4 regions of the Velazquezella soli genome follow, and region 1 is predicted to be linked to each of the others. Evidence: predicted binding sites of a transcription regulator. Region 1 holds the regulator's gene; each other region holds the start of a gene.

Region 1 (7,384 bases):
CTCCGTGGCAAAGCCTCTGCTCGAAGTTCTCGCCGGCATTCCCACCATCGTCTACGGCTTCTTTGCCCTGACGACGGTCGGCCCATTCCTGCGCGACCTGTCTTCGCAGCTGAACGGCCTTGTCACAGGCGATTACGGCAACTTCATCCAGGCACAGAGCGTTCTCACTGCCGGCTTCGTCATGGGCATCATGCTGATCCCTTACGTCTCGTCGCTGTCGGACGACATCATCACCGCCGTGCCGGGAACGCTTCGTGACGGCTCGCTCGGTCTCGGCGCCACCCAGTCCGAAACCATCAAGAAGGTCGTCCTGCCGGCAGCACTGCCGGGCATCGTCGGCGCACTTCTGATGACCGCCTCGCGCGCCATCGGCGAAACCATGATCGTAGTGCTCGCCGCCGGCGTCGCCGCCCGCATGCAGCTCAACCCGTTCGAGCCGATGACGACGGTGACCGTCAAGATCGTCAGCCAGCTGACGGGCGACCTTGAATTCACCTCGCCGCAGACGCTCGTCGCCTTCGCACTCGGCATCACGCTGTTTGCGATCACGCTTTGCCTCAACATCTACGCGCTCTACATCGTGCGCAAATACCGGGAGCAGTACGAATGACCGACGTGGTTTCCTCCACCGCCGGCGTCTTGGCCAAGCCTGCCCGTCGCGATATCGGTATCAAACGCCGCTACGCCGCCGAGCGCCGCTTTCGTGCCTATGGCATCGCTGCTCTCTCGTTCGGCATCCTGTTCCTGATGCTCCTTCTGTGGTCGGTCGTCTCGAAGGGCTATACCGCCTTTCAGCAGACGATGATCACCATCCCTGTGGAGTTCTCGCAGCAGATCATCGACAAGGATAATGTGCGGGCTACGGATCCGGCCAAGCTGATGACGGCCAACTACCCGATCGTCGCCCGCAATGCGCTGGCGAAGGTTCTGGGCGTCGCCGAAAACGATCGCCAGGGTCTGCGTGCCGTCAACCAGATGATTTCGGACGGCGTTCGTGGCCAGCTGCGCGATATGGTCGTTTCCGATCCTGAGATCATCGGCACGACCCAGACGGTTTCGCTCCTGGCGGCCGGCGATATCGACAGCGCCGTGAAAGGCCAGATCAATCTCGACGTGGCGGAAACCAGCCGCAAGGTGTCCGACCAGCAGGTCGGATGGATGAAGCAGCTGACCGACAGCGGTGCGCTCGCCAAGGAATTCAACACCGGCATTTTCTTCAACGGCGCGTCCAGCCGTCCGGAAGCAGCCGGCGTCGGCGTCGCCCTGATCGGCTCCTTCTATATGATGCTGATCGTGCTCGTCCTGTCCCTGCCGATCGGCGTCGCAGCCTCGATCTATCTTGAAGAGTTTGCCCCGAAGAACCGGTTCACGGACCTGATCGAGGTCAACATCAACAATCTCGCAGCGGTCCCGTCGATCGTCTACGGTCTGTTGGGTCTCGCGGTCTTCATCAACTTCATGGGCCTGCCGCGCTCGGCCTCGCTGGTCGGCGGCCTGGTGCTGACGCTGATGACGCTTCCGACCATTATCATCGCCACCCGCGCGGCACTGAAAGCAGTGCCACCGTCGATCCGTGCTGCAGCGCTCGGGCTCGGTGCCTCGAAGATGCAGACCATCTTCCACCATGTCCTGCCGCTTGCCATGCCCGGTATCCTGACCGGTACGATCATCGGCCTCGCGCACGCCCTTGGCGAAACCGCGCCGCTCCTCTTGATCGGCATGGTCGCCTTCGTGGCGAACTATCCGACCACGCCGATGGATCCGTCGACAGCGCTGCCGGTACAGATCTACATGTGGGCTAACGAGGCGGAACGCGCCTTCGTTGAACGAACCTCGGGAGCGATCATGATCCTGCTCCTGTTCCTGATCTTGATGAATGTTGGCGCAATTCTCTTGCGACGCCGCTTCGAACGGCGTTGGTAGAGGAAGGGGGAAGCAATGAACATGATGTCAGAAGCTGCAGTTGAGAAGGCGCTGGACAAGAAAATGAACGACGTTGCATATAAGATGATCGGCAAGGATGTCTCCGTTTATTACGGTGACAAGCGCGCTCTTTATGACGTGAACCTGAATGTCCGCCAAAATACCGTCACTGCTTTGATCGGTCCGTCCGGCTGCGGCAAGTCCACCTTCCTGCGCACGATGAACCGCATGAACGACACGATCGAGGGTTGCCGCGTCACCGGCAAGATCACGCTCGACGGCGACGATATCTACGACAAGGAAATCGACGTTGTGGAGCTGCGTGCCCGGGTCGGCATGGTGTTCCAGAAGCCGAACCCGTTCCCGAAGTCGATCTACGAGAACATTGCCTACGGTCCCCGCATCCACGGCCTTGCCCGCGGCAAGACGGAAATGGACGCGATCGTCGAGGCAAGCCTGCAGCGCGCCGGCCTCTGGGCAGAAGTCAAGGATCGCCTGCATGAAGGCGGTACCGGCCTTTCCGGCGGTCAGCAGCAGCGCCTGTGCATCGCCCGTGCGATCGCCGTTTCGCCTGAAGTCATTCTGATGGACGAGCCGTGCTCGGCACTCGACCCCATCGCCACGGCCAAGGTCGAGGAACTGATCCACGAACTGCGCGCCAACTACACGATCGTGATCGTCACCCACTCGATGCAGCAGGCGGCCCGCGTTTCGCAGCGCACGGCGATGTTCCATCTCGGCCACCTGGTCGAGGAAAACGATACCGACAAGATGTTCACCAATCCGGATGACCAGCGCACCCAGGATTACATCATGGGCCGCTTCGGCTGATGCGGGCGCAGAGCCCGTCAGCCGCAACTGCAGACATCAAGGATCAGACACATGGTTTCGACCCATATTCTCTCGGCCTATGACGAGGAACTGAAATACCTGAACCGCCGGATCTCCGAAATGGGCGGCCTGGCGGAGCAGATGTGCGGTGATGCCGTGCGTGCGCTCGTCAACTCCGACTCCGCACTGGCCCAGAAGGTCATCTCGGACGACGTCATTCTCGACCATGCCGAGCGCGATATCCAGGACAAGGCGATCGTCACCATCGCCAAGCGTCAGCCGATGGCGGCCGACCTTCGCGAGATCATCGGCACGCTGCGCATTGCAGCTGACCTGGAACGCGTCGGCGACCTTGGTAAGAACACCGCCAAGCGCGTGCTCGCCGTGCAGGGAACAGGCGTCCCGCGCAAGCTCGCCCGTGGTCTGGAGCATCTTTCCGAACTGGCGCTGGTGCAGCTCAAGGACGTTCTTGATGTCTTCGCCAACCGCTCCGCGGAAAAAGCCGAAATCATCCGCCAGCGCGATGAAGAGATTGACGCGATGTACACCTCGCTGTTCCGCGAACTCCTCACCTACATGATGGAGGATCCGCGCAACATCACCACGTGCACCCATCTCCTGTTCTGCGCCAAGAACATCGAGCGCATCGGCGACCACGCGACGAATATCGCCGAGACCATCTACTACATCGCGACCGGCGCACAGCCGGAGGGCGAACGTCCGAAGGACGATACGTCCAACATGCTCGGCTCCGCCGGGACATGATGCAGCTCTCCCGAAATCGCCTGCCGGTTTCGGGACGATAACTGCCAAAACCAATGACCTGAAGCAGCGCGAGCGGATCTGGCGGATCTAAGTGCGGTTCGGGACGAGTGACGGAGCAAGTCGGAATGCAGCCGAAGATCGCAGTCGTGGAAGACGAAGAGGCCCTCAGCGTCCTCCTTCGGTATAACCTGGAGGCCGAGGGTTACGAGGTCGATACCGTGCTTCGCGGTGACGAAGCGGAAATCAGGCTTCAGGAGCGCGTTCCGGATCTTCTCATTCTCGACTGGATGCTGCCGGGCGTTTCAGGCATCGAACTCTGCCGTCGCCTGCGTATGCGGCCGGAGACGGAACGCCTGCCGATCATCATGCTGACGGCGCGCGGCGAAGAAAGCGAGCGCGTTCGCGGGCTTGCCACCGGCGCAGACGACTATGTGGTCAAGCCTTTCTCGACGCCGGAACTGATGGCCCGCGTCAAGGCGATGCTGCGCCGTGCCCGACCGGAGGTCCTTTCGAGCGTCCTCAAATGCGGCGATATCGAACTCGATCGCGAAACCCATCGCGTTCACCGCAAGAGCCGCGAAGTTCGCCTCGGGCCGACAGAGTTTAGACTTCTGGAATTCCTGATGGCCTCACCCAGCCGCGTCTTTTCGCGCTCGCAGCTGCTCGACGGCGTCTGGGGTCATGACATCTATGTCGACGAACGCACCGTCGACGTGCATGTGGGGCGCCTGCGGAAGGCACTCAACTTCTCCAACATGCAGGATGTCATCCGCACGGTCCGCGGTGCCGGTTACTCAATGGAAGCCTGAGCACCGCGTCTCCTAGCCGGCAGCGTCATGGCAATCACGCCGGTCACGACGCAGGCGAGACCGAGCCAGGCTGTCGAGGCAAGCGTTTCGCCGAGAAACACGACGCCGATGCCAACGCCGATCGGCACCCGCAGATAGGCCTGCGCCGTCGTGCCGACGGAGCCCAGCGTCTGCACCAGCCGGAAATAGATGACGAAGGCGAGCGCCGTCGAAAATACCGCGAGCGCCAACAGGGCGAGCATCGAATCGGTGCTGGGCGTCAGCGTCCAGGGTCTGTCGACCACGAGGCTCACGGGAATGAGGATGGCCGCCCCTGCGATCAGCGATCCCGCGGCGGGCATCATCGGGTCCAATCCCTTAAAATTCTTCCCGAAGATGGCAGCCGCCGCATAGCAGATCGTCGCGGTCACGATGGCGAGTTGAGCCCAGAGGTTCTCGCCCGACCCGGCAAGCGCCTCCATGCCGACGATCAGGCATATGCCGACAATGCCTGCCGCAACTCCGAACAGCTTGGCCGCAGAGACGCTTTCATGGCGCGTGATCAGCGCCGTCAGCAGAAACGCGAAGATCGGCGTCGTTGAACTCAAAATGGTGGCAAGGCCCGCATCGGTCGTCTGTTCGGCCCAGGCAATCAGGGTGAAGGGGACAGCGCTGTTCAGGCAGGCCTGAACCGTGAAGAGCGTCCAGGTCTGCCGGTCCCTCGGCAGTTTCAAGCCGCGCAGGTGCAGTGCCGCAACGAGAATGAGACCGGCGACCAGCGTCCTGACGGCGATAAAGGTGATGGGCGAGATCGTCTCCACACCGACCTTGATCAGCGTGTAGGACGCGCCCCAAAGCGTCGCGAGCGTGAGGAGCAGCAACAGATCCGTTGCCATGCTTGTTTTGGTGTCCGCCATTCCAGTTCCTATCCCCATCCATGCAATCTCCGCCCGTCTTAGCGGAGAGAGGAAAAGAAATGCTTCGACGACGGCCGAACCGTTGACCGCTGACGGCAAAGTTTTCCGGTGCTAGAACTGGATCATGCCCAATATGGTTTCAGGAAACACGATTGCGGAAGTTGCAAGCCTGATCGGCGATGCTGCACGCGCCAACATGCTGTCCGCGCTGATGGGCGGACAGGCGCTGACGGCGGGCGAACTGGCACGCCACGCCGGCGTCACCGCGCAGACCACCAGCGGCCATCGCGGCAAACTGGCGCAGGTTCGCCTGATCGAGGTCGAGAAGCAGGGCAGGCACCGCTATTACCGACTTGCCTCTCCGGAAGTCGCGCACGCGATCCACGCGTTGATGGCAGTCGCCGCGGATGGGCCGAAGCGCCATCATCCTGTCGGCCCGAAAGACGAAGCGTTACGGCTTGCCCGCACCTGTTACGATCACATGGCCGGCCGTCTCGCCATCGCGCTCGCCGATGCCCTAACAGGAAGCGGCTACATGCTGCTCGGCGATGGAGCCGGCCTGATCACCGACGAGGGCAGACGGTTCTTTTGTGATTTCGGGATCGATCTCGAACAGCTGACCCGTTCGAAACGCCCGCTCTGCCGGACATGCCTCGATTGGAGCGAGCGACGGCCGCATCTGGCGGGACAAATGGGTGCGGCGCTGCTGGACCGCGCTCTTGGCGTCGGCTGGATCGGCCGCCGAGAGGAAACCCGGGCTCTGCGGATCACGCGCGCCGGAGAGATCGGGTTTGCCGAGACATTCAGGCTTCCATCGGACTGGCGTATTGCACCGTCCGAAACTCTGATGGTCAGGCGGCTTCCTGGGTCTTCCATTCCGGCAGCGGGAACAGCTTGTCGTAGCCAAGATTGAAGAGATAGGCATAGACCACGTAGAACAGCGCGATCGCGATATCCATTGTCAGCGCATGGAGAAGGGTAATCTGCAGATACCACGCGATAAACGGCATCAGCACGACCAGCAGACCGATTTCGAACAGCACCGCATGAGCAATGCGCAAGGCAGGCGTCTTTAGCGTCGTACCCCGTCGCGCCTGCAGAAAGCGGTCGAAACCCAGATTGTAGAGGTAGTTCCAGCCGGTCGCGACCGTCGCAGACACGACGCCGACAATGCCCATATGTTCGACCGGCATGTCGAAGACGAAGGCGCCGAGTGGCACCATCATCAGAAGCCCGATGATTTCAAAGCTGATAGCGTGGCGAATACGGTCTCTTATCGAGCGCATGATCTTCCCCTTTAGGTCAGGTTCATGCCGGGTCGTCCCGGCGTTATGCCCATTCAGGGGGAGGTCGTCCTCTCTCGAGGCCGAAATAGGAGCCCAGGGAGTGCGAGGCAAGTTTTTTCAGCGCAAGTCAGCCATGCCGAAAACGCAAAAGGCGGGCCAGAGCCCGCCTTCGATCTTGTTTCCGTAGCCGCCTGACTTAAGACGCGCGGGCAGCCGGACGACGGCGCTCGTGCACGGGCTGGTAGGCAAGCTTCGCGTGATATTTGCAATAGGGCGACGCATCCTGCGCATCGCAACCGCAGAAATGGAAGTCGTCCGTCAGCGGATCGCCGACCGGCCACTTGCATGTGCGCTCGGTGAGATCCGTCAGCGACAGACGGCGCGAGATCGGCACGACGACGCTGCCGGAAGCGGTGTATTTCACCGGTTCGGCGACGTTGACGTCCTGATCTTCCTTGAGGGCGTTTGCACCCACCGTCCGTGCTGCGGGACGGGCTGTGTCGCGTCCGGCAAAGCTCGGCGCGCGCGGAGCTGCGGGCGCTGGGCGCTTGGATGCCGGGCGATTGGCCGACGCCGAACCGCCTGCTTTGGCGCGACCCGGAAGGTTGAGACGGTGCACTTTGCCGATCACGGCATTGCGGCTTACGCCTCCAAGTTGGGCTGCAATCTGGCTGGCGCTGAGACCTTCCGACCATAGTTTTTTAAGTCGCTCGACGCGCTCATCAGTCCAGTTCATGCCGTTCTCCGCCTTTGAACGTTGCTGGCAGACAGAATCCGTTCACCTCTGCGGCGAAATAAATCCGCCGCACCCACGCAATCTATGCTTCGAGGTGACTAGTTCCGCCGCATGCGTTCTAGTAATTGAGGATTAACC
Region 2 (7,384 bases), 1.2 Mb from region 1:
TCGGACAGGACCCGGCGTGCGGCAACGCGAATGCGACGGTCGTTCAAGAACGCGCCGCCGCCCTTTTCTGCCGTATAGAGTTCATCGGTGCCCGGGTTGAAGATCACGCCGGCGACGATTTCGCCATTGCGCTCCAGCGCGATCGACACCGCGAACTGCGGAATGCCGTGCAGGAAGTTGGTCGTGCCGTCGAGCGGATCGACGATCCAGCGATGAGCGCCGTCCGTGCCCTTCTCCTCCTGGCTTTCCTCACCGAGGAAGCCGTAGGTCGGGCGCGCCTTCATCAGCTCGTCATGGACGATCTTTTCCGCCTTGAGATCCGCCTGGGTCACGAAATCGCCCGGTCCCTTGACCGAAACCTGCAGGTTCTGAACTTCGCCGAAATCCCTGGAGAGCGACTTGCCAGCCTTGAGGGCGGCCTGAACCATGACGTTGAGAAGGGCTGAGCGGGCCATGCGGGAAATCCTGATCGTATGGTCCCGAACATGCATCAGCCGGGACGTGTCTGTGGCGAATTGTCTTGATTGGCCGGTTCAAGACCACAAAACCAAGGGAAATTCAAGTCGAAGCCGACAAACCCCGCGTGAACGGACAAAATGCGACATTGCCCGCCTGCCTGCGATCTGCCAGAACGCCGGCTATCGAGATTATAGGAGTATCGCCGTGAAGATCGCATTGCCATTCGGCATCAGCCTCGGACTTGTGGGCGTGATGACCATGCTGTCGCTGGGTCTGATCTCGGCGCTGCCGGCCGATACCCAGCTGCCGATCCACTTCACCCTGACCGGCACACCGACCAGCACGGCACCGGCCATGATCGCGCTGCTGCTTCTGCCGGCCTGCGCGCTCTTCGTGACAGCCATGTTCGCACTTGGCCCCCGCATGGGCGGCCGTATCAAGGCCTCGCCGGGCATCTACCTGATCGTCTGGCTGGTAACGCTGCTGATCCTGGCGCTTGCCCACGGCTTTATCATCCGCCACGCCCTGTTCACGCTGGCGGCGATGAAGGCAACCGCCTGACCACTCGAACTACTGGCGGTTGACTACTGGCGTCGGAAGCGGTTCGCCGCATCGATCGCCTGTCGCTGCTGCTCGTCGTTGATGCCGAGGTAGAAATCCTCAAGCGCCGCATCCTGCAACCCGGCACGCCTTGAAAGCACATACCACTTGGCGGCCTCGACCGGGTTCGGTCGTGTCCCCAGCGCCTCGATATAGAGATGCGACAGCTTGTTCTGGGCAACCACATTGCCGCGATGGGCCGCAATCCGCAGCCATTCGAAGCCCTTGTCGTAGTTGCGTTCGCCGCCGACTCCGTTGACGAACCAGATGCCCATGTCGAGCTGCGCCGTGTCGAACCCGGCCTTCGCCGCGCGCTCCAGCCAACGGCGAGCCTCGGCCTTCTTCTCCTCGGGCACGCCCTTCATGTTCACGTAGAGCTGGGCCACCGCATATTGCGCATCCGCCACGCCCTGCTTTGCCGCCCGCTCGTAAAATGGCAACGCCAGCTTGAAACCTTTGTCGCCCGGATTGTCCGACACCAGGATCTGGCCCCAGTTGAACTGCGCCGACGAATTGCCGGCTTCCGCCGCCTTGCGCATATAGTCGTCGGCCTTCTTTTTGTCGGCGGGCACGTAACGGCCGCTCATCAAAAGAAGCGAATACTGGAACATGGCGGCAGGATCGCCGCGCTCGGCAGCCTGCCCGTACCAGAAGGCCGCGGTCTTTGCGTCGCGGTTGATGCCGAGCCCCTTGCTCATCATTTCGGCGACAAGCGTCTGCGACGCCGCATCGCCGGCCGACGCACGCTTCAGTGCGACATCGAGCGCCTTGACGTACAAGCCGCGCTGAAACGCACCATAGGCCTCGTCGATCGGGCCCGTATAGGGCTTCTCCGGCGGCAGTGGCGGCAAGGTCACGCCCATGCGCTGATAGAGTTCGACACCGGCGGACGGCACGATGCCATCGGGCTGTGCACCGCGTTCGACGCCCATTGCATCCGGCGCGACCGGTCTCGTCACCACTTGACGCGACTGCGCCGCCGTCGGCCCCTCCTGCTCCACCGCACCGGGTTGCTGCACCTGCGCAATTGCCGGATGCGGCAAGACGGCCGACGCCGAAAGGCTGGCGGCAAGCATCAGGACGGTGGATGAGGCGCGACGAATCGATGGCATGGAGACCATCAAGCCTCAAACCGTGGCGCTTTTTCGTCCAGATCGGCGTTGACCAGTCGAACTGCTTCCTGCGGTCCTTCGGGATGATCGAAGACAGCCAGTCTCAAAGCCACGAATTCCGCTCCGTTTTCGGCAACCTCGAGCGCCGAGGAAATGTCCGTGCCGCCCATGGCGATACAGGGAATTTCCACCATCGAAGCCCACCATTCCGCAAGCGCGACGTTCTTCGGATGCGCCTCCGGCTTGATGTCGCCATCGAGCTTGCCGAAGAAAATATAGTCGGGGCGGCGCTCGCCCACTTCGAGCGCCGTGTGACGCTCGGATGCACCACCGGCGCCGACGATCATCTTCGGGCTGAATTTCTCGATCGTTTCTTCCAGCTCTTCCATCGAACCGGCCATATGCAGGCCATCTGCCTTGACGCGACCTGCGACGCGGCTGTCTCCGGCGATCAGCGCTGCGGCACCCGCAGCCTGGATCATCGGCACCATGAGTTCGGCGCGGTCCTGGAACGCGGTATCGTCTTCATCGTATTGCGGCAGGATCACCGAGGCGACATCGCCGCCCGCAAGCGCCTTCTCCAACCGGTCCGCCTGCGCTTTCGCATCCGCATCCTGCGGCACGATCAGCACCAGACGGCAACGCTCTTCCTGTTTCTTCATGTTTCTTCCCATGCAGCGAACCGCAACCCGGCGATCCGCACTCGTTTTCTCTTGAATGATTCGATAGACCGGAAGGATTGCGCAATCAACCGCTCATCCCATCTGCCCGCCTCAACGGTGCAAGCCTGAAGTGCCCATGCCAGACATATTTTCCTCCGATACGCTCAGCCTCGCCTTCTTTGCAGCAGCGGTGCCCGCCGTGATGCTGGTCGGGCTTTCCAAGGGCGGCATTGGCGGCGCGATCGGCCTGATGGGCATGCCGCTGATGTCGCTTGCCGTCGACCCGGTCAAAGCGGCGGCGATCTTCCTGCCGATCCTGATCCTGATGGATATCGTGGCACTCTGGTCCTGGCGCCATTTCAACGACAGAAAAACCCTGCTGATGATCCTGCCGGGCGGCGTCATCGGCATCGCGCTCGGCTGGGCGACCTCGGCCTATGTTTCGGACGACGCGTTGCGGATTGTTATTGCCGCGGCAACGATCTTCTTCGCCCTCCGTTACTTCTGGCAGGTCTACGGCCCAGCTAAGAACCGTCCCGCCGCCGCACTGCCGCATCGTCCGGCGGCCGCCACGTTCTGGGGCGCGCTGTCGGGCTATGCCAGTTTCGTGGCGCATGCCGGCGGCCCGCCCTTCCAGATCTACGTTCTGCCGATGAAGCTGGATCCTAAGAAATACACCGGGGCCAGCATCCGCTTCTTCGCCATCGTCAACGCCGTCAAGATCATCCCCTATTTCCTTCTCGGCGCATTGGGGGCCGAAAACCTGACGATCTCGGCGACATTGCTGCCGGCAGCCCTGGTCTCGACCATGCTCGGTGCCGCGATCGTCAAGCATCTGAAGTCGGAAGTGTTCTATCCGATGACCTACGCGCTCGCTCTCGTTGCCGGCGTAAAGCTTCTGTGGGACGGCCTGCCGATCTGACCGGTCCATCCGAACATCATAAAAAACCCAATTACAATAAGGCCTTCCACCGGTCGCGAGACACGAAAACGGTTGATGCTTCGTCAAGTTATGCTTAGCTTCAAACTATGACACTCGATCCGTTTTCAGCCATTGCCGACCCGAACCGGCGCCATCTCCTCGAAGAGCTGAGACGCGCGCCGAAAACCGTGAATGAACTTGCACAAGGGCTGCCGATCAGCAGGCCGGCCGTCTCGCAGCATCTGAAAGCACTGCTGGACAGCGATCTCGTGACTGTCACACCAGAGGGAACGCGGCGCATCTATGCCGTGAACGGCAGCGGCTTCACCCGGCTCAACCTGTGGCTCGACCAGTTCTGGACGTGAATTCTGGCCGCGACTGTGACGTTACGACCAGAACTGTTGCTTTTAGTCTTGGAATTTATCGTGCCGCTGTGGGCACCCTCTCACGAATGTACGTGAGGCGCGTGGCGCTTTTGATCGCCTAATGACGGGTGTCGGTCTTTAACCGCTCCACCTCGTCTTTGATGCGCAGCTTGCGGCGCTTGAGCTCTGCGATCTCACGATCGTCGGCGGATGGAGATGCGAGAACGGACTGGAGTTCCTCTTCGAGGTCGCCGTGCTTCTTTTCAAGCGATGCGATATGCGCCTGGACGGTCATGTGGCATGTTCCTTCCTTAGGTACCTGCCTTGGCACTCCTCTGAGCCAAGGCTTCAGGTTTGCAACAGAAGTGTGACACGGTTGGTCCGCTTTGTCGAAGGAGAAATCATGGTCTCTCAGCGGCAAATTCGTGGCGTCGGCTAACTTCCAGTTAACGCGGTTTGATGGTAGGAGCTTGCGGATGAAGCCGGGGTTTGCAAAAAGCCGGCGTAAAGAATGGGGACTGAGCATGCGTGATCAGGAACAGGCGGATAACCGGCTGGTACTCGCGAAACTTCGCCAGGAACACGAAGATTACGACGCCGCGATCAATGCCATGATCAAGGTCGGCTGTGAGGCTCTTCGCATCCAGCGCATGAAGAAGAAGAAGCTGGCCATCAAGGACCGGATGACCCAGATCGAAGACCAGATCATTCCCGACATCATCGCTTGAGTTCACCTTAAAAGGGCCTGGAATGTCAGAAAGACCCGCAGTCGCCATCATCATGGGCAGCCAGTCCGACTGGGAGACCATGAAGAACGCCGCCGACACGCTTGATACGCTCGACATCGGTTACGAAGCACGGATCGTCTCGGCACACCGCACGCCGGACCGGATGTACGAATTCGCCAAAAGCGCCCGCGACGAGGGCTTCAAGGTCATCATCGCCGGTGCCGGCGGCGCTGCCCACCTGCCGGGCATGACAGCGGCCCTGACGCCGCTTCCGGTGTTCGGCGTGCCCGTCCAGTCAAAGACCATGAGCGGAACCGACAGCCTTTACTCGATCGTGCAGATGCCCGCCGGCATCCCCGTCGGCACGCTGGCCATCGGCCGAGCCGGCGCGATCAATGCCGCCCTTCTTGCTGCAGCGGTGCTTGCCCTTTCCGACGATGACCTTGCCGACCGACTCGACGCCTATCGCGCGCACCACACCGCATCGGTCGCCGAATATCCCATCGACGAAGCACCCTGAGAAACATCATGACGATCCGCACCATCGGCATAATCGGCGGCGGCCAGCTCGGCCGCATGCTGGCGATCGCTGCCGCACGCCTGAACTACCGCATCATCATTCTCGAACCGCAGGCGGATTGCCCAGCCGCCCAGGTCGCGAACGAACAGATCACGGCGGCCTACGACGACAGGGCGGCGCTGGCCGATCTCGCCAGCCGCTGCGACGTCGTGACCTACGAATTTGAAAACGTACCGGTCGAGGCAGCCGAGTTCCTGCAGCAGTCGGCTCCAGTCTACCCGCCGGCCAAGGCCCTGGAAGTGGCGCAGGATAGGATTGTTGAAAAGCAGTTCCTCAACGGCTGCGGCATCGAGACCGCAAGGTTTCATTCCGTCGACAGCCAAGCCGATCTCGAAGCAGCGCTTGCAGACTTCGGCGGCAAGGGTGTCTTGAAGACCCGCCGCATGGGCTACGACGGCAAGGGCCAGCGCGTGTTCCGCTCCAGCGACGACAAGGCCGATGGCGCCTATGCGGACCTCGGCTCGGTGCCGATGGTTCTTGAAAGCTTCGTGCCCTTCGAGCGCGAAATCTCGATCATCGCCGCGCGCGCCAAGGACGGCACGGTCTCCTGCTACGATCCGGCCGAGAACATCCACCGCAACGGCATCCTTCATACCTCCACCCTGCCCGCGACCATTCCAGACACGACCGCGCAGACCGCGCGCAGTGCCGCCGAAAAGCTCCTCGCTGCCCTCGACTATGTCGGCGTGATCGGCATGGAATTTTTTGTGATGGCCGATGGCACCCTGATTGCCAACGAGATCGCACCGCGCGTGCACAATTCCGGTCATTGGACAGAGGCTGCCTGCGTGGTCTCGCAGTTCGAGCAGCATATCCGCGCGGTGGCCGGCGCAAGCCTCGGCGATCCGCGCCGTCATTCCGATTGCGTGATGACCAACCTGATCGGCGACGACATCCTCGACGTGCCCGGCTGGCTCGCGAGGACCGACGTGCTGGTCCACCTCTACGGCAAGACGGAATCCCGTCCGGGCCGGAAAATGGGCCATGTCACGGAGCTGAAGGGGCGGAAAACCCGGTCATAAAGTGCGTCACAAGGTTGACACGCATCCAGCCACGGGTTATCTGCACGCCAACCTGAGCGCGCCCCTCGTCGACAGATAGGCGGCACGCTTTCGATTGATAGAGACAAGCGGCTCTTTGAGCCCACAGACTTCTGGACCAGTACAATGAAGATCAAGAACTCGCTCAAGGCGCTGAAGGCTCGTCATCGCGATAACCGTCTGGTTCGCCGCAAGGGCCGCGTTTACATCATCAACAAGCAGAACCCGCGCTTCAAGGCCCGCCAGGGCTGATTTGCGCTGATATCGACGTTTTGTCCGGGCACGCCTGAGACGATCAAATTGTCGGTAGCGTGAAATTTCGGGTTTGACCTTCGGCGCATGCGGATTACTTTATCCGCATGCGCTATTTTCGTTCAAGCTTCGTGATCCTTGCTGTGTGTGTTGCGGTGCCTGCCTTTGCGCAGACCCTGCCCCAGCCCATGCCGCCATCCCAACCGATGCCTCCCGCTCCGCCGCTGGAAAGTCCGCAGCAGGGAGGTCCGGAAGCAGCACCAAATGCCGGCCAGCCTCTCAACGCCAGGGTCGACCCGCTATTTGCGGCGCTGAAACGTGAGCGCAATCCGGAAAAGGCGCGCGGAATCGCCACGCAGATCGCCATGAACATGGGTGAGTCGGGCAGTCCCACAGTCAATCTTCTTATGGGCTGGGCGGCCACGGCCGCCAAGGAAAAGCGCAACGCCGCCGCCCTCGACTTCCTCGACCGCGTCACTCTCATCGATCCCGCCTATATCGAAGGCTGGAACCGCCGCGCCACAATGCATTACGCGATGGGCGACCAGCGCAAGGCGATGGCCGATATTGCCGAAGTGCTGAAGCGTGAGCCTCGCCATTTCGGCGCGCTGGCCGGTCTTGCCGGAATCCTCACCGAAGCCGGACGGGACAGCCAGGCGCTGAA
Region 3 (7,384 bases), 2.0 Mb from region 1:
CTTCGTGCCTTCGCGTTTGCCGATGATCTGGTTGACGTCGCGCAGATGCCGGTCGTAGCGGCCTTCGATGCCGCAGATCAGCGCATCGGCCTCGCCGCGCTGGACCGATAGCGCGCCGATGACCGTGTTGCTGGTGCGCACGATGGTTCGTGCTGCTTCCGGATTGACGCCCTGGCGGCCGACAAGCGCAAAATAGTCGTCGACATAGCCGCGGTAACGCGGATCGTCTTCCGGGTTGACGACGGCGAAATCGACATTCGGGCGGATGCGGATGCCGAAACGCTGGAGACGCGCTTCGATGACCGAGGGACGGCCGATCAGGATGGGCCTTGCGATCTGCTCTTCGAGCAGGATCTGTGCGGCCCTCAGAACGCGTTCGTCCTCGCCTTCGGCGAAGATGACGCGATTTCTCTCGGCAGTCTTGGCCGCCGTGAAGATCGGCTTCATCACGAAGCCGGAGCGCCAGACGAATCGGCTAAGCTGGTCGAGATAGGCTTCAAAATCCTGGATCGGACGAGCGGCGACGCCGCTTTCGGCCGCAGCCCTTGCGACGGCCGGCGCGATGCGCAGGATCAGCCGCGGATCAAATGGCGATGGGATCAGGTAGTCGGGGCCAAAGATCGGCGTTTCACCGGAATAGGCTTTCGCGGCGACGTCGGAGACTTCCTCGCGGGCAAGTGCCGCGATCGCCTTGACCGCCGCCATCTTCATTTCTTCGTTGATCGTGCGGGCGCCGCAATCGAGTGCACCACGGAAGATGTAGGGGAAGCAGAGGACGTTGTTGACCTGGTTGGCGAAATCCGAGCGGCCGGTGCAGATCATCGCGTCGGGACGCTCGGCGCGGGCGAGTTCCGGCATGATTTCCGGCGTCGGGTTGGCGAGCGCCATGATCAGCGGCTTTTCGGCCATCTGCACCAGAAGTTCGGGCTTCAACACGCCTGCGGCCGACAGGCCGAGGAAGACGTCTGCGCCGGCGATATTGTCGGCCAGAACGCGGTTGTCGCTTTTCTGGGCGTAGATCGCCTTCCACTCGTCCATCAGCTCGACGCGGCCCTCATAGACCAGCCCTTCGATATCGTGGACCCAGATGTTTTCCTTCTTCGCACCAAGCGACACGAGAAGATGCAGGCAGGCAAGCGCCGCTGCACCGGCGCCCGACGTGACGATCTTGACGTTATCGATCGTCTTGCCGGCAAGCTCCAGGCCGTTGAGGATCGCGGCGGCGACAATGATCGCCGTTCCGTGCTGATCGTCATGGAAGACCGGGATATTCATCTTTTCGCGAAGACGACGCTCGACTTCGAAACATTCCGGAGACTTGATGTCTTCGAGGTTGATGCCGCCGAAGGTCGGCTCGAGTGCCGAGATCGTCGAGACCATGGCTTCGATGCCCGGCGCGTCGATTTCGATGTCGAACACATCGATGCCGGCGAATTTCTTGAAGAGGACGGCCTTGCCTTCCATTACCGGCTTGGAGGCAAGCGGGCCGATATTGCCGAGACCGAGCACGGCAGTGCCGTTGGAGACCACGGCGACCAGATTGGCACGCGCGGTAAATTCCGCGGCCATTTCCGGATTGTCGCGGATCGCAAGGCAAGGAGCGGCCACACCCGGCGAATAGGCAAGTGCCAGGTCGCGCTGGTTGCCGAGCGGCTTGGTGGCCTGGATTTCCAGTTTGCCGGGGCGGGGATAGCGGTGGAAGAAGAGAGCCTGTTCGTCGAGATCTCCGGTTACCGGCGATGGTTTCGGATTGTCGTGCCCATCCATGCTCTTATGGCTCCTCGTAACGATTTCCGTCCTGACATGCGAGTCCCCTCCTTACATCAATCGATCCATCGAGAAACTACAATATTTGCGATGCTGTCGGATTTTGCCGCCGGTTTCGGGTGGTCGCCGACTGCGGCGATCGCGCCCCTGTCATCATCCTGAAACACGAGTCTGATTTTCGAAGGGTAGGACAAGGTAGGTAACGAAGGGACGTTTCCGTGGCCGATGCAATCGAGACAAGGCATTTCAGAACCCTGTTCATTTCGGACGTGCATCTCGGCTCCAAGGCCGCCCGCACGGACTTTCTCCTCGATTTCCTGCGCTACCACGAGGCGGAAACGATCGTGCTGGTCGGCGATATCGTCGACGGCTGGCGGTTGAAGCGCAGCTGGAACTGGCCGCAGGGCTGTAACGACGTGGTTCAGAAGCTTCTGCGCAAGGCACGAAAGGGCACGCGGATCGTCTACATTCCGGGAAACCACGACGAATTCCTGCGGGATTTCCCCGGCATGCATTTCGGCGGTATCGAGGTCGCAGACCGGATGATCTACGAGATGGCAGACGGGCGGAAATACCTGGTGCTGCACGGTGACGAGTTCGACGTCGTGGTGCGCAATGCGCGTCTGCTCGCCTATCTCGGTGACTGGGCCTATGATGCGGCAATCGCCATCAATGTCGGTCTTGCAGCGGTGCGCCGCCGCATCGGCCTGCCATACTGGTCATTCTCTGCCTGGGCCAAGCTGCAGGTGAAGCACGCCGTGAATTTCATCGGCGAGTTCCAGAAGGTTGTCGTCGACGAGGCTCGTCGCAACAATGTCGATGGCATCATCTGCGGCCATATCCATCATGCGGTCATGGAAGACATCGACGGGATCCACTACGTCAACACGGGCGACTGGGTCGAAAGCTGCACGGCGATTGCCGAGCATCGTGACGGGACGCTGGAGCTGATCTCCTGGCAGAAGATCGCGAAGACCGCGGAAATCACGACGCTGCCGGCACCGGAGACGATCAGGGGCATGCAGGCCGCGTAACGGCCACGACTTTCCGCTTGAGACTCAACCCCAGAGGTTCGGCCGGGGCGGGTAGACGAGGGACCCTTCGTATTGCAGCCCGTCCGGACGGTCGTGCGCCAAAAGCAAGGGACCGTCGAGATCCGCGTAATCGGCACCTTGCGCCAGAAGTACGGCCGGTGCCATGGCCAGCGACGTTCCGACCATGCAGCCGATCATGACAGCAAAGCCGAGCCGTTCTGCTTCCTCTTTCATGATCAGCGCCTCGGTCAGCCCGCCGGTCTTGTCGAGCTTGATATTGACGGCATCATAGCGGTTTCTCAAACTCGCCAGATCGCCCGTTGCGTGTACGCTTTCGTCGGCGCAGATCATCACCGTGCGGCGGATGGTGGCGAGAATCGCATCCTTGCCTGCTGGAAGCGGCTGTTCGATCAGCGAAACGCCAAGGGCATCCGCGACTTCCAGATGGCGGGCCAGATTGTCCTCGGTCCAACCCTCGTTGGCATCGACGATCAGGCGCGAATCGGGCGCTGCCTGCCGCACGGCTCGCATCCGGCTTTCGTCGTCTTCAGTGCCGAGCTTGATCTTGAGCAGCGGACGTTCGGCATTCCTGCGCGCATCCTCCGCCATTGCCTCGGGTTCGCCGAGTGACAGCGTAAATGCGGTGATGAGCGGCTTTTCGGCAGCTTCAATCATCGATGCGACCGATCGGCCGAGGGTCTTGGCTTCCAGATCCCACAAGGCGCAGTCCACCGCGTTGCGCGCGGCTCCCGGCCGCAATCGGGTCTGCAGTATGTGGCGATCCATGCCATCGTGCATCATCGACGCGAGGGAGTTGATCTCGGCCAGCACGCCGTCCGTCGTTTCGCCGTAGCGTCTGTAAGGAACGCATTCGCCCCGGCCGGTGATGCCATCCCGGGTGATCGTACAGGTCACGACCTCGGCTTCGGTCTTGGAGCCGCGGGAAATCGTAAACACCCCGGCGATCGGGAATTTCTCGATTGTTGCTTCGAAGTGACGCGTCATGGTTTTCCACCTGGGCGTTGTGGCAAATCCGTTCAGGGTCGCTATATTGCCGCTCTCAGTGCTGCGATCAACAGCAGATCGCAGCCGCGTGCTGCTTAACCTAAGCCGAAAGAAACCTGTGCCGTCACAACCTGCCGAAATCAAAGCCGAAGACCTGCCCGGCGGCGATGGCGAGCGCTACATTCTGGCCGGAGAATGGCGCAATCATTCGATTTCGCCGGTCCTCAAGGCGTTTGGCGATCTTGAAAAGAGCAGCGGGTCTGGATCCCTCGAGATCGACGTCTCGGGGATCGACGGAATCGATACATCCGGCGCCTGGCTGATTCGCCGTCTTCTGTCGGCAAAAGCCGAGCAGGGTCGCGACGCGAAGTTGGTCGGGGCGGAAGGGACGATCGAGGAACTGGTTGGCGCCCTGCCGGAAAAGACCCCGGCACCGCCGCCCAACGATCAGGACAAGCGGTCGCTGTTTGATCGCGTGTTCAGCCCGGTCGGCAAGACGATGACGGAATTTGCCGGTGACTTCGTCGCCGCCATGCACATTCTCGGCTCGGCGGTCCGTGGCGCACAGCTGAAATTCGGCCGCGGATCCGGCGTCTCTCCTGCATCCGTCGTGACGCATATCGACCGGATGGGCGTGCGTGCGGTTCCGATCATCCTGCTGATGTCGTTTCTGATCGGCGCGATCATTGCCCAGCAGGGCGCTTTCCAGCTCCGGTATTTCGGGGCAGAAATCTTCGTCGTCGACTTGGTCGGCATTCTGCAGCTTCGCGAAATCGGCGTTCTGATCACGGCGATCATGATCGCCGGCCGTTCGGGAAGCGCGATCACCGCCGAAATCGGCTCCATGAAGATGCGCGAGGAAATCGACGCGCTGACCGTCATCGGCCTCAATCCCGTCGGTGTGCTCGTGTTCCCGCGACTTGTCGCCCTGACGATCGCACTGCCGCTCCTGACCATCGTGGCGAACCTGTCGGCCCTCTACGGCGCTGCGGTGATCACGCTGGTCTACTCCGGCATTACTTTCGATACGTTCCTGTCGCGCCTCAAGGAGGCGGTCGACTTCTCGTCGGTGGCATCAGGCATGATCAAGGCGCCGTTCATGGCGCTGGCAATCGGCATCGTGGCGGCTGTCGAGGGAATGAAAGTCGGCGGCAGCGCAGAATCGCTTGGCCAGCACGTCACCTCGTCGGTGGTGAAATCGATCTTCGCGGTGATCCTGATCGACGCGATGTTTGCGATTTTCTATTCCGCGATCGATTTTTGATGGGGACCGGCGTGGAAGACGTTCAAACCTTTGACAATACCAAACCCGCGGAGACGAAGAGCGACGAGCGCAAGGTCGTGCTGTCGGTCAAGGATCTGACGGTCGGCTTCGGCTCGAAGCTCGTGCTGGACAATCTGAACCTCGATATCTACCGGGGCGAGATCCTCGGCTTCGTCGGAGCGTCGGGCACCGGTAAGTCGGTGCTGATGCGCACGGTTCTCAGATTGCTGCCGCAGCGCTCAGGTACGATCGAGATCCTCGGAGTTGATTATGCCACGGCCGACGAACAGCAGCGCGTGGCGCTCGATACGCGGCTCGGCGTGCTGTTCCAGCACGGTGCGCTGTTTTCGGCACTGACGGTGAAAGAAAACATCCAGCTGCCGATGCGCGAGTATCTCGATCTGCCGCAGTCGCTGATGGACGAACTCGCCTATGTGAAGCTTGAGATGGTGGGCCTGCCGCCCGATGCGGCCGACAAGTATCCGTCCGAACTATCCGGCGGCATGATCAAGCGTGCAGCCCTTGCGCGCGCTCTGGCGCTCGACCCCGATCTGGTTTTCCTCGACGAGCCGACATCCGGGCTCGATCCCATCGGCGCTGCCGATTTCGATGCCTTGATTGCAAGGCTGCGCGATACGCTTGGCCTCACCGTGTACATGGTGACCCACGACCTCGACAGCCTGTTTTCCGTTTGTGATCGCATTGCCGTGCTTGGGCAGAAACGGGTCTTGGTGGAAGGCACGCTTGAGGATATGTTCGCCTTCGACGATCCGTGGGTTCAGTCCTATTTCAAGGGCAAGCGCGCGCGTTCCGTCGTGACCGATGAGACCAGGCCCGACGGCGAATCTGAGAAGTGATGTAACCTATGGAAACTAAAGCAAATTACGCCCTCGTTGGCTTTTTTACCTTGCTGGTAATGGCTGCCGCTTTCGGGTTCGTCTACTGGATGGCTTCGTCCGGCCGGGGAGGCCCCACGGCTGAGCTGGCGATTCGCATTCCGGGCTCCGCAAACGGTCTTTCCGTTGGTTCGGCGGTGCGCTTCAACGGCATCCCAGTCGGCTCCGTGCGCAGCCTCAGCATCGACCCGGATGATCCGCGCTACTCGATCGCGTTCACCGAAGTGCGCGCCGACGCACCTGTCTACCAGTCGACCAAGGCCGTTCTGGAAGTTCAGGGCCTGACGGGCGCTGCCTATGTGGAAATGTCGGGTGGTGCCAAGGGTGAAGAAAACATCCTGCAGAAGGCGATCGAGAGTGGCCGTCCTGCGGTGCTGATCGCCGACCAGTCGAGCGTGACCAACCTTCTTGCGACGGCCGACAAGATCCTCGACCGGGCAGACCAGGCAATTGGCGACATCCAGGGATTTGTCGGAGACGCACGCGGTCCGCTGACGCAGACTATCCGCAACGTCGAGACGTTTACGGCTGCGCTCAGCAACAATTCGGACAGCATCGACAAATTCCTGAACAGCCTCTCGACGCTGTCGGCGACGGTCGATCGCGTCTCCGGCACGTTGAACTCGACGCTCGAAGCAGCCGACCAGCTGGTACGGGCAATCGATGCGGAGCGCGTCAATCAGGTTGTCACGAACGCCGAACGGGTGACTCGCAACATTGCCAATGCCTCGGACAACTTCGGCCCTCTGGTGCAGAACGTGACCCAGGCGGCTGCGAGCTTCCAGCAGGCAGGCGTCGATGCGCAGAGCGCCCTGAAACGCGCCGATACGCTGATGGCGGCCGTCGACGTCAATCAGGTCGGCGCAACGATCCGCAACATCTCGTCGGCATCCGAAGACGCACGCCAGACGCTCAGCTCGGCGCGCGACGTGATCGACGACGTGTCGCGCCGCCGCGACGACATCAACGGTGCGATCTCCAACTTCACGGACATGTCGACCAAGCTGAACAACGCATCGAACCGCGTCGACGGAATTCTGGCGAAGGTGGACGGGCTGGTCTCCAGCGACGACTCGCAGGGTCTGTTTGCCGAGGCGCGCAAGACGCTCGAATCCTTCCGCACCGTCGCCGACAATATCAATTCGCGCGTTGGACCGATTGCCGACAACCTGTCGCGCTTTTCGTCCGGTGGCTTGAGAGACATCCAAACGCTGATCAACGACACGCGCGGAACCGTGCAGTCGCTCAATCAGGCAATCAGCAATTTTGACCAGAACCCCCAGCGCCTGATCTTCGGCGGCGAAACGGTGAAAGAGTACGATGGCAGGACACGGCGCTAACATGCGGGGAGTTCAGGGTTTTATGCAAGGATCTGCGATGCTTCGCGTCATGCGCCATCCGATCATCATCGCAGCCCC
Region 4 (7,384 bases), 1.6 Mb from region 1:
CCCGAGGCAACGGCGGCAACGGCCGCAGCCGCTGCTACACCTGAGGTCGCCGCAAAGCCCGTCGAAGCAAAGCCCGAGAACCCGCCCGAAACCCCTGCGGAGAAGCCTGCAGAGCGCCCCGCAGAGCCACCTGTCCCGGCCCCCGAACAGACCCAGAGCCCGGAACAGACCGGTAAAGCTCCTGAAGAAACCATCCCGACCCCCACTCCCAAGCCGGAAGAACCCGCAGAACAGAAGCCCGCCGCATCGAGCGACGACGGCAAGACTGAACCTGCCAAACCGGACGCCGCCAAGCCAGACGACAAGGCACCGCAGGACAAGGCCGCTGATGACGAAACTCCGGCCGACAAGCCTGCGGACGAAAAGCAGGAACAGGCCGAGACCCCGCCTCCTCCGCCTCTCGTCGAGGAAGACGCCGCAGAACTCAAGGCCTGCCTTGCAGACCTCGGTGCCATCGGCGCCAAGTTCGAATCGGTCAAACCGATCGACGACGGCAATGGCTGCGGCATCAAGCAGCCGATCGAGGTGGCGCAGGTTCTGCCCGGCGTCGATCTCGGCGGCGCCACCATGCGCTGCAAGACGGCGCTGACTATGGCCCACTGGCTGAAGGATACGGTCCAGCCCGCGCTCAACATCGCCATGCCGGGCCGCAAGATCACCGGGCTTGTCCCGGGCTCCACCTACCAGTGCCGCCTCAGAAACAGCGCCTCGACCGGCAAGATCTCCGAGCACGGTCGCGGCAACGCCTTCGATGTCGCCGCCTTCAAGCTCGACAATGGCGAGAAGGTCGTGATGAAGCGCCGGGAGGACGATCATACGCTGGAGGGTGCCTTCCAGATGACCGCCACCGCCGGGGCCTGCCTGCATTTCACCACGGTCCTCGCCCCCGGCAGCGATGCCGCCCACGAGGATCACCTTCATCTCGACATCATCGAAAGGGATGGCGGCTACCGCATCTGCGAGTAGTCGTTGAGGGCCAGGGTCAGGCCGGCGACGAGCCGGTCAGCCGGCTTTCCTGGGTGCCGATCGTCATGGCATTGCCGCGCCATTCGAACGAGCCGGAAAGCCAGCTCCTGATCCAGATCGCCGGCAGCATCACGTCGCGCACCATCATTGCCGGCAGCGACAGGATCGACAGCCGCCAGCCCTTGGCCCGCGCAAGGGCGAGTTCCGGCAGGTAGGTTGCGGCAAACACGGTCGCGGCCACCAGACCGACATTGAGATCCAGCATGACGGCGCCGATCAACCCTAGCGCCAGAGGCGGCAGCGCTCCGAGCAGGATCTCCGGCGTGAAGAACAGCGGAAACGTCACCCGCCGCAGCCGGGCCCAGCGCGTCTGGCGCGACCAGATTTCCTCCAGCCCGCGGCGCCCGAGCGGCTGCTCGAACGGTGCCGACACAAGGTGCACTTTCTTGCCATGCCGGTTGACGAGCTTGGTCGACGCCGCGTCCTCGGCAATCTCGGCCGCCAGCGCCTGGATGCCGCCGGCAGCATCCAGAAACGGCTTGTGCCACAGCATGCTCTTGCCCTGCGCAAAGCCGAGCCCCAGCGCCTCGCCCACATATTGCCAGCGCGCCTGCAGCGTATTCAGGAAAGCGCATTCCACTTCCGCCCAGAACCCGTCCGGACGCGATCCGATCGGCGTCGAGCATACGAGCCCGGTATCGGCCCGCCAACCGGAGACGAGGTTCTGAATATAGTCCTTGGGCATCAACACGTTGGAATCGGCAAGCACCACCCACTCGTGTCGTGCCGCATGCCAGCCCTTGGCGCAGTTGTTGAGCTTGGGATTGGCGCTGATCCGGTCATCGCCGATCAGCAGCCGCGCCGGCACCGCCGGATGCGCGGCAATCGCCGAGCGGATCTCGGCGATGATCGGATCACCCTCGTCCTGCACGCAGAAGATCAGCTCGTAATCCGGCCACTCGAGCTTGAATGCATGCGCGAGCGTCAGGCTGGAATAGGCCTCGATGCCGCGCACCGGAATGACGATCGATACACCGTCCGGCTTGATCACCGCCGGCTTGTCACTCGCTTTGTCCCGATGCGAAAGCCGCAGGCCGGCAACCGCGATGCTGAAGAGATTGATCGCCAGAAGGGCCATGGCGAGTGTCGCAAGAACAAGATCCATCCTGATGTTCCCGATGGCCGGCCCCGAATCGTCGGGTCACCGCCAGTGCCGCAAGAGTAAGGACGAACAGACCATTTCGGTGTGACAGACGCATGACGTTGCCCCTCACCCGCGAAGGCGAGAGGCAAGGACGATCCGGAGAAAAAAGTAGGACCGCCGTTGAGCAGCCCTAGAACAGCCCCTCGATCAGCCCATCCGCGTTCAGATGGATTCGCTCGGCCGACGGCGCGCTTGGAAGGCCCGGCATGGTCATGATCTCGCCGGTGATCGCCACGATAAAGCCGGCGCCGGCCGACAGTCGCACTTCGCGCACATGCACCACATGCCCTTCCGGCGCTCCGCGCAGGTTCGGATCGGTGGAGAACGAATACTGCGTCTTGGCGATGCAGACCGGCAGATGGCCGTAGCCGGCAGTTTCCCAAGCCTTCAGCTGATCGCGCACCGGCTTTTCCGCCGTCACCTCGCCGGCATGATAGATCTTGGTGGCGACCGCCTCGATCTTCTCCATCAGCGGCATGTCGTCAGGATAGATCGGCTTGAAGTTGGCGGCACCGCTTGTCGCCAGTTCCACCACCTTGTAGGACAGTTCCTCGATGCCGGCCGAGCCCTCGGCCCAGTGGCGGCAGAGGATCGCCTCGGCGCCGTGATGCGAGACGTAGTCCTTGATCGCCGCCACTTCCGCATCGGTATCCGAGATGAAGTGGTTGATCGCGACCACGACCGGCACGCCGAACTTGCGCACATTTGCGATGTGACGCCCAAGGTTCGAGCAGCCGCGCGTCAGCGCCTCGACATTCTCGGCTCCGAGATCGTCCTTCTTCACGCCGCCGTTCATCTTCAGCGCCCGGATGGTCGCGACGATCACGGCCGCATCGGGCTTCAGCCCTGCCTTGCGGCACTTGATGTCGAAGAACTTTTCGGCCCCCAGATCCGCTCCGAAACCCGCTTCGGTCACCACATAGTCGCCAAGCTTCAGCGCCGTCTTCGTCGCGATCACGGAGTTGCAGCCATGGGCGATGTTGGCGAACGGCCCGCCATGCACCAGCGCCGGATTGTTTTCCAGCGTCTGCACCAGGTTCGGCTGCATCGCGTCTTTCAAAAGCACCGCCATCGCCTTGTCGGCCTTGATGTCGCGGGCATAGACCGGCGAGCGGTCGAACCGGTAGCCGATGACGATATCGCCGAGCCGCTTTTCAAGGTCGGCCAGATCCTGCGCCAGGCAGAGGATCGCCATCACTTCGGATGCGACGGTAATGTCGAAGCCGCTTTCGCGCGCAAAGCCGTTCGACACGCCGCCAAGCGAGGTCACGGTCTGGCGCAGCGCCCGGTCGTTCATGTCCATCACCCGCCGCCAGGTGATGCGGCGCGTGTCGATGTCGAGCGCGTTGCCCCAGTAGACATGGTTGTCGATCATCGCCGACAGGAGATTGTGCGCAGAGGTAATGGCGTGAAAGTCGCCGGTGAAGTGCAGGTTGATGTCTTCCATCGGCACGACCTGCGCATAGCCGCCGCCGGCAGCCCCGCCCTTGACGCCGAAACAGGGGCCGAGCGACGGCTCGCGCACGCAGATCACGGCCTTCTTGCCGATCCGGTTCAGCCCGTCGCCGAGGCCTACCGTGGTCGTCGTCTTGCCCTCGCCGGCAGGCGTCGGATTGATCGCCGTCACGAGGATCAGCTTGCCATCGGGGCGGCCCTGGAGCGAGCCGATGAAATCGGCCCCGATCTTCGCCTTGTCATGGCCGTAGGGCACCAACGCCTCGGGAGAGATGCCAAGCGCCGCGCCAATGTCCGCGATCGGTTTCTTTTTTGCCGCGCGGGCGATCTCGATGTCGGATGGAACGGGGGCCATGCTTGTCTCTCGCTTGTTGGTTTGCGTGAACCATGGCCACAGCCGCTTCCCCACGACAAGCCCGGAACGGGAACAGCGCCCTGATTATGCACACTACAACGCGCTCATCCACACACCAAAGTTGCAATTTAATTCGATACAATCTTATATATCTCTGATCCATGGGGGATCGAGGGGGAACGACCAATGAACCTTATTCTCTGCTGCGACGGCACCTGGAACACGCCCGACGATATGGATGGCGGCCAGCCTAGCCCGACCAATGTTCGCAAGATTTACAATGCAGTCGCCGACAAGGATGCCGCTGGCATCAAACAGGATGCCTACTATCACCCCGGTGTCGGCACAGACGGAACCTGGTGGCGACGTGCGGTGGAAGGCGGTACCGGCAAGGGTCTCGCTGACAACATCAAGGGTGCTTACAAATGGCTTGCCAGCACCTACAAATCCGGAGATCAAATCTATCTGTTCGGCTTCAGTCGTGGCGCCTACACGGTCCGCAGCCTCGGCGGCATGATCTCCAAATGCGGCCTTCTGGATATCAAAGCCTCTAAGCTCGACGAAGAGGGAACCTGGAAGGCGATCGAGGCGATTTTCACGGAGTACCGCGCCAAGAGCGAAGCCGGCACCAAGCGCAAACAGTCCGGCAAGATCCACTTCCACAACGTCGCCCCAGGCGGCACCCGCAATGCCTCAACGCTCATCCAGTTCATCGGCGTCTGGGATACGGTCGGCGCGCTCGGCATTCCCGATGACATGGGGTTTCTCAACCTTCTCGACAACCCGGAGAACCATCAGTTTCACGATACGACACTCGGTTCCGCCGTCCTCAACGCCCGCCATGCGGTGGCGCTCGACGAGTTCCGCCAAAGTTTCATGCCGACGCTCTGGGTCAAGCCGGATGGCTGGACCGGAACGCTGAAACAGGTCTGGTTCCCGGGCGTGCATGGTGATGTCGGCGGTGGCTATGCCGCAACAGGCCTTTCGGACGGCGCTCTCCTGTGGATGATGAACGAGGCAAAAAGCTGCGGCCTCGTATTCCGCGAAGGGGCTGAAAACCAGCTGAGGCCGGATCCGCGCGGCGTGCTGCATGATTCCGCCAGTGGCATCTTCGCCAAGCTGAAAACGAGACCGCGCGCCGTACCGCACGTGACCGCAACGCCCTCAGAAGATTTGCACAGCTCCGCCTCTGAGCGGCACCGCACCCCGCCCTTGTCGCAGGGGCGCTACCGGCACGCCAACGCAGACCTGCCCGCAGAGGTCGACGTCTTCGCACGCGACCACTGGAACGACACCGGCATCTTTCTGCAAAAGGGCATTACCTACACGTTCGTCGCGAAAGGCGAGTGGACCGATGGCACGGTCCTGTGCAACGCCGATGGCCCGAAAGATGGAGGAAACTTCCAGGCCGGTGAGATTGCCCATATTGCCTCGAGCGGCCTTGGCCAGCTCGAAAAGGCGTGGAAATGGTCGACCGGAAACCAGCAGGTGGATTTCTGGTGGACCCGTCGCGAGGAGGAGCTCCCCTGGTTCAGCCTGATCGGCGTGATCGCCAACGACGTGCCGCCGCCCGCTCAGCAGCAGACGCCCAAGAACGGCATTCTCAAACTGCCCCACGAGGTGTTTCTGATCCGCAGCAAGGCGAAATTCACACCGAAGGGCGACGGCTATCTTTACTGCTTCGCCAACGATGCCTGGGGCGCCTACGGCAACAACCGCGGCAGCGTCAGGCTGACAGTCGCCTCTTCCCCGTCTTCCGCAAACCCACCACCGAGCCACTGACCAACCACGCCGTGACGACGACCAACGCTCGTCACGGCGTGCTCTCACCACACCCTGCTCAAAAACATGAGTATTTCACTCAGATTCAAACTTGACTCATTTAGTTTAGATTTCTAAGGCTTTTTGCGGGGCTTCTGCTTCGGCGGAAATCAAACAATCCGAACGTTACCCGGACGCAGGCTATCGCCGCGCCCGATGTCTCTGCATGTCTTTTTGAGGGGAACCACCATGCCTACCCGTTCGTCGCGGCATCGCCATCTCTACGCCGGAACTGCCGCACTTCTGCTGATCACGGCCGCGCCGCCGGCATGGGCGCAGGAGACTGCCCAGACCGCCGCTGGAACGACTGCCGCTGGAGCGACCACCGCGACCCAGGTTGCCGATGGCCAGGATACGACCGCCCTGAAGCCGATCGTATTGCGCGACGGGACTTCCGTCGGCAAGTCGGACTCGCCGCTGACCGAGACGACAGATCGTCAGGTCATCCAGGACCGGATGGTCACCGATTTCAAGGATTTCTCCCGCCGCGTCGATGCCGGCGTCACCTTCAACCGGCAGAGCCAGAGCATCAACATTCGCGGTCTGCAAAACGAGCGCGTCCTGACGACGATCGACGGGATCCGCCAGCCCTGGCTGACCGACCCGCGCGATAGCGCCCGTGGCGGCAACAACGCCTTCGATTTCGACACGCTTTCGACGATCGATATCACCAAGGGTGCCGATTCGAGCCGCGTCGGATCCGGCGCTCTTGGCGGCGCAGTCCAGCTCTACACGATCAATCCGGAAGACCTGATCGAGGACGGCCGTAATTTCGGCGCCCTGACCAAGAGCACCTATGACAGCGCCGACCGCAGCCTCGGCAACAATGCCGCCATCGCCGCACGACACAATGACAGCTGGTTCATGCTCCAGGGCGGCTACAAGCGCGGCAACGAAACCGATAACGGCGGCGACATCGGCGGTTACGGCACCACCCGCACGGAGGCCAACCCCGCCGATTACTGGCAGCGCAACCTGCTCGCCAAGTTCCACCAGTATATCGAGGGCGGCCATCGTTTCGGCCTGACCGGCGAACTCTTCAACAAGGAGATCGACAGCGACAACATGCGCGGCACGACCACGAGCTACCAGCAGGGCACGCTGAAGAGCGGCGAAGAGGTCGATCGCAAGCGGCTGTCGGCATCCTACGACTTTATCTCCCCCAGCGGCGGCGACATCGTCGATCAGGCGAGCATCATCACCTACTGGCAAAAGCAGCGACTGAACAACACGACGGACGGGTTCCGCCTTACCGACCCACGCGGCTCAATCATTCCCGGCGACCCCTTCTTCTACGGCTCCCCAAGCGGTATCTACAGCCGAGACAACCAGCTGACACAGGATAGCTACGGCATCTCCGGCAGCGCCTCGAAGGAACTGACCATCGGCGGCGTCAGCCACGAATTCCGGTTCGGCGGCGAGCTCTCCTGGCAGAAGACCTATCAATACTCCTCCGGCGTCGACAATTGCCCTGATGTCGACTGGACGACCATCCCGCAACCCTTCGGTCCCCAGTCCTGCCGCATGCTCCATTCCAATTCGTCCGATATGCCTGACGTCGACGGGATGATCCTCGGCATGTA

What was found. Region 1 encodes PhoB, which activates phosphate uptake and scavenging genes when phosphate is short. Its sites were predicted from a motif close to TGTCATNNANCTGTCAT; they were not measured.
Region 2: a site for PhoB is predicted at 4,477-4,493, ahead of AC0JZ8_RS09525 (YdcH family protein). Genes of this name have one in related genera too.
Region 3: a site for PhoB is predicted at 1,916-1,932, ahead of AC0JZ8_RS13355 (UDP-2,3-diacylglucosamine diphosphatase). Genes of this name have one in related genera too.
Region 4: a site for PhoB is predicted at 2,213-2,229, ahead of AC0JZ8_RS11575 (ceramide glucosyltransferase). Genes of this name have one in related genera too.

Annotation. Positions count from the first base shown of each region.
Region 1 covers NZ_CDRNXF010000004.1:6,824-14,207, reverse strand. Annotated here, with positions in the region: gene pstC (phosphate ABC transporter permease subunit PstC) at 1-610, shown strand, start outside; gene pstA (phosphate ABC transporter permease PstA) at 607-1,923, shown strand; gene pstB (phosphate ABC transporter ATP-binding protein PstB) at 1,939-2,754, shown strand; gene phoU (phosphate signaling complex protein PhoU) at 2,806-3,519, shown strand; gene phoB (phosphate regulon transcriptional regulator PhoB) at 3,645-4,328, shown strand; gene AC0JZ8_RS03630 (DMT family transporter) at 4,310-5,224, opposite strand; gene AC0JZ8_RS03625 (ArsR/SmtB family transcription factor) at 5,349-6,137, shown strand; gene AC0JZ8_RS03620 (PACE efflux transporter) at 6,076-6,510, opposite strand; gene AC0JZ8_RS03615 (GcrA family cell cycle regulator) at 6,707-7,246, opposite strand.
Region 2 covers NZ_CDRNXF010000004.1:1,251,694-1,259,077, reverse strand. Annotated here, with positions in the region: gene AC0JZ8_RS09555 (inositol monophosphatase family protein) at 1-455, opposite strand, end outside; gene AC0JZ8_RS09550 (hypothetical protein) at 664-1,020, shown strand; gene AC0JZ8_RS09545 (tetratricopeptide repeat protein) at 1,044-2,171, opposite strand; gene AC0JZ8_RS09540 (thiamine phosphate synthase) at 2,180-2,833, opposite strand; gene AC0JZ8_RS09535 (sulfite exporter TauE/SafE family protein) at 2,970-3,755, shown strand; gene AC0JZ8_RS09530 (ArsR/SmtB family transcription factor) at 3,863-4,120, shown strand; gene AC0JZ8_RS09525 (YdcH family protein) at 4,239-4,415, opposite strand; gene AC0JZ8_RS09520 (YdcH family protein) at 4,645-4,848, shown strand; gene purE (5-(carboxyamino)imidazole ribonucleotide mutase) at 4,871-5,368, shown strand; gene AC0JZ8_RS09510 (5-(carboxyamino)imidazole ribonucleotide synthase) at 5,377-6,450, shown strand; gene ykgO (type B 50S ribosomal protein L36) at 6,595-6,720, shown strand; gene AC0JZ8_RS09500 (tetratricopeptide repeat protein) at 6,828-7,384, shown strand, end outside.
Region 3 covers NZ_CDRNXF010000004.1:2,036,146-2,043,529, forward strand. Annotated here, with positions in the region: gene AC0JZ8_RS13350 (NADP-dependent malic enzyme) at 1-1,767, opposite strand, end outside; gene AC0JZ8_RS13355 (UDP-2,3-diacylglucosamine diphosphatase) at 1,986-2,801, shown strand; gene dgcA (N-acetyl-D-Glu racemase DgcA) at 2,826-3,806, opposite strand; gene AC0JZ8_RS13365 (ABC transporter permease) at 3,865-5,070, shown strand; gene AC0JZ8_RS13370 (ABC transporter ATP-binding protein) at 5,070-5,927, shown strand; gene AC0JZ8_RS13375 (MlaD family protein) at 5,936-7,306, shown strand; gene AC0JZ8_RS13380 (ABC-type transport auxiliary lipoprotein family protein) at 7,344-7,384, shown strand, end outside.
Region 4 covers NZ_CDRNXF010000004.1:1,645,634-1,653,017, reverse strand. Annotated here, with positions in the region: gene AC0JZ8_RS11580 (extensin-like domain-containing protein) at 1-966, shown strand, start outside; gene AC0JZ8_RS11575 (ceramide glucosyltransferase) at 983-2,131, opposite strand; gene AC0JZ8_RS11570 (formate--tetrahydrofolate ligase) at 2,301-3,980, opposite strand; gene AC0JZ8_RS11565 (DUF2235 domain-containing protein) at 4,167-5,762, shown strand; gene AC0JZ8_RS11560 (TonB-dependent hemoglobin/transferrin/lactoferrin family receptor) at 5,991-7,384, shown strand, end outside.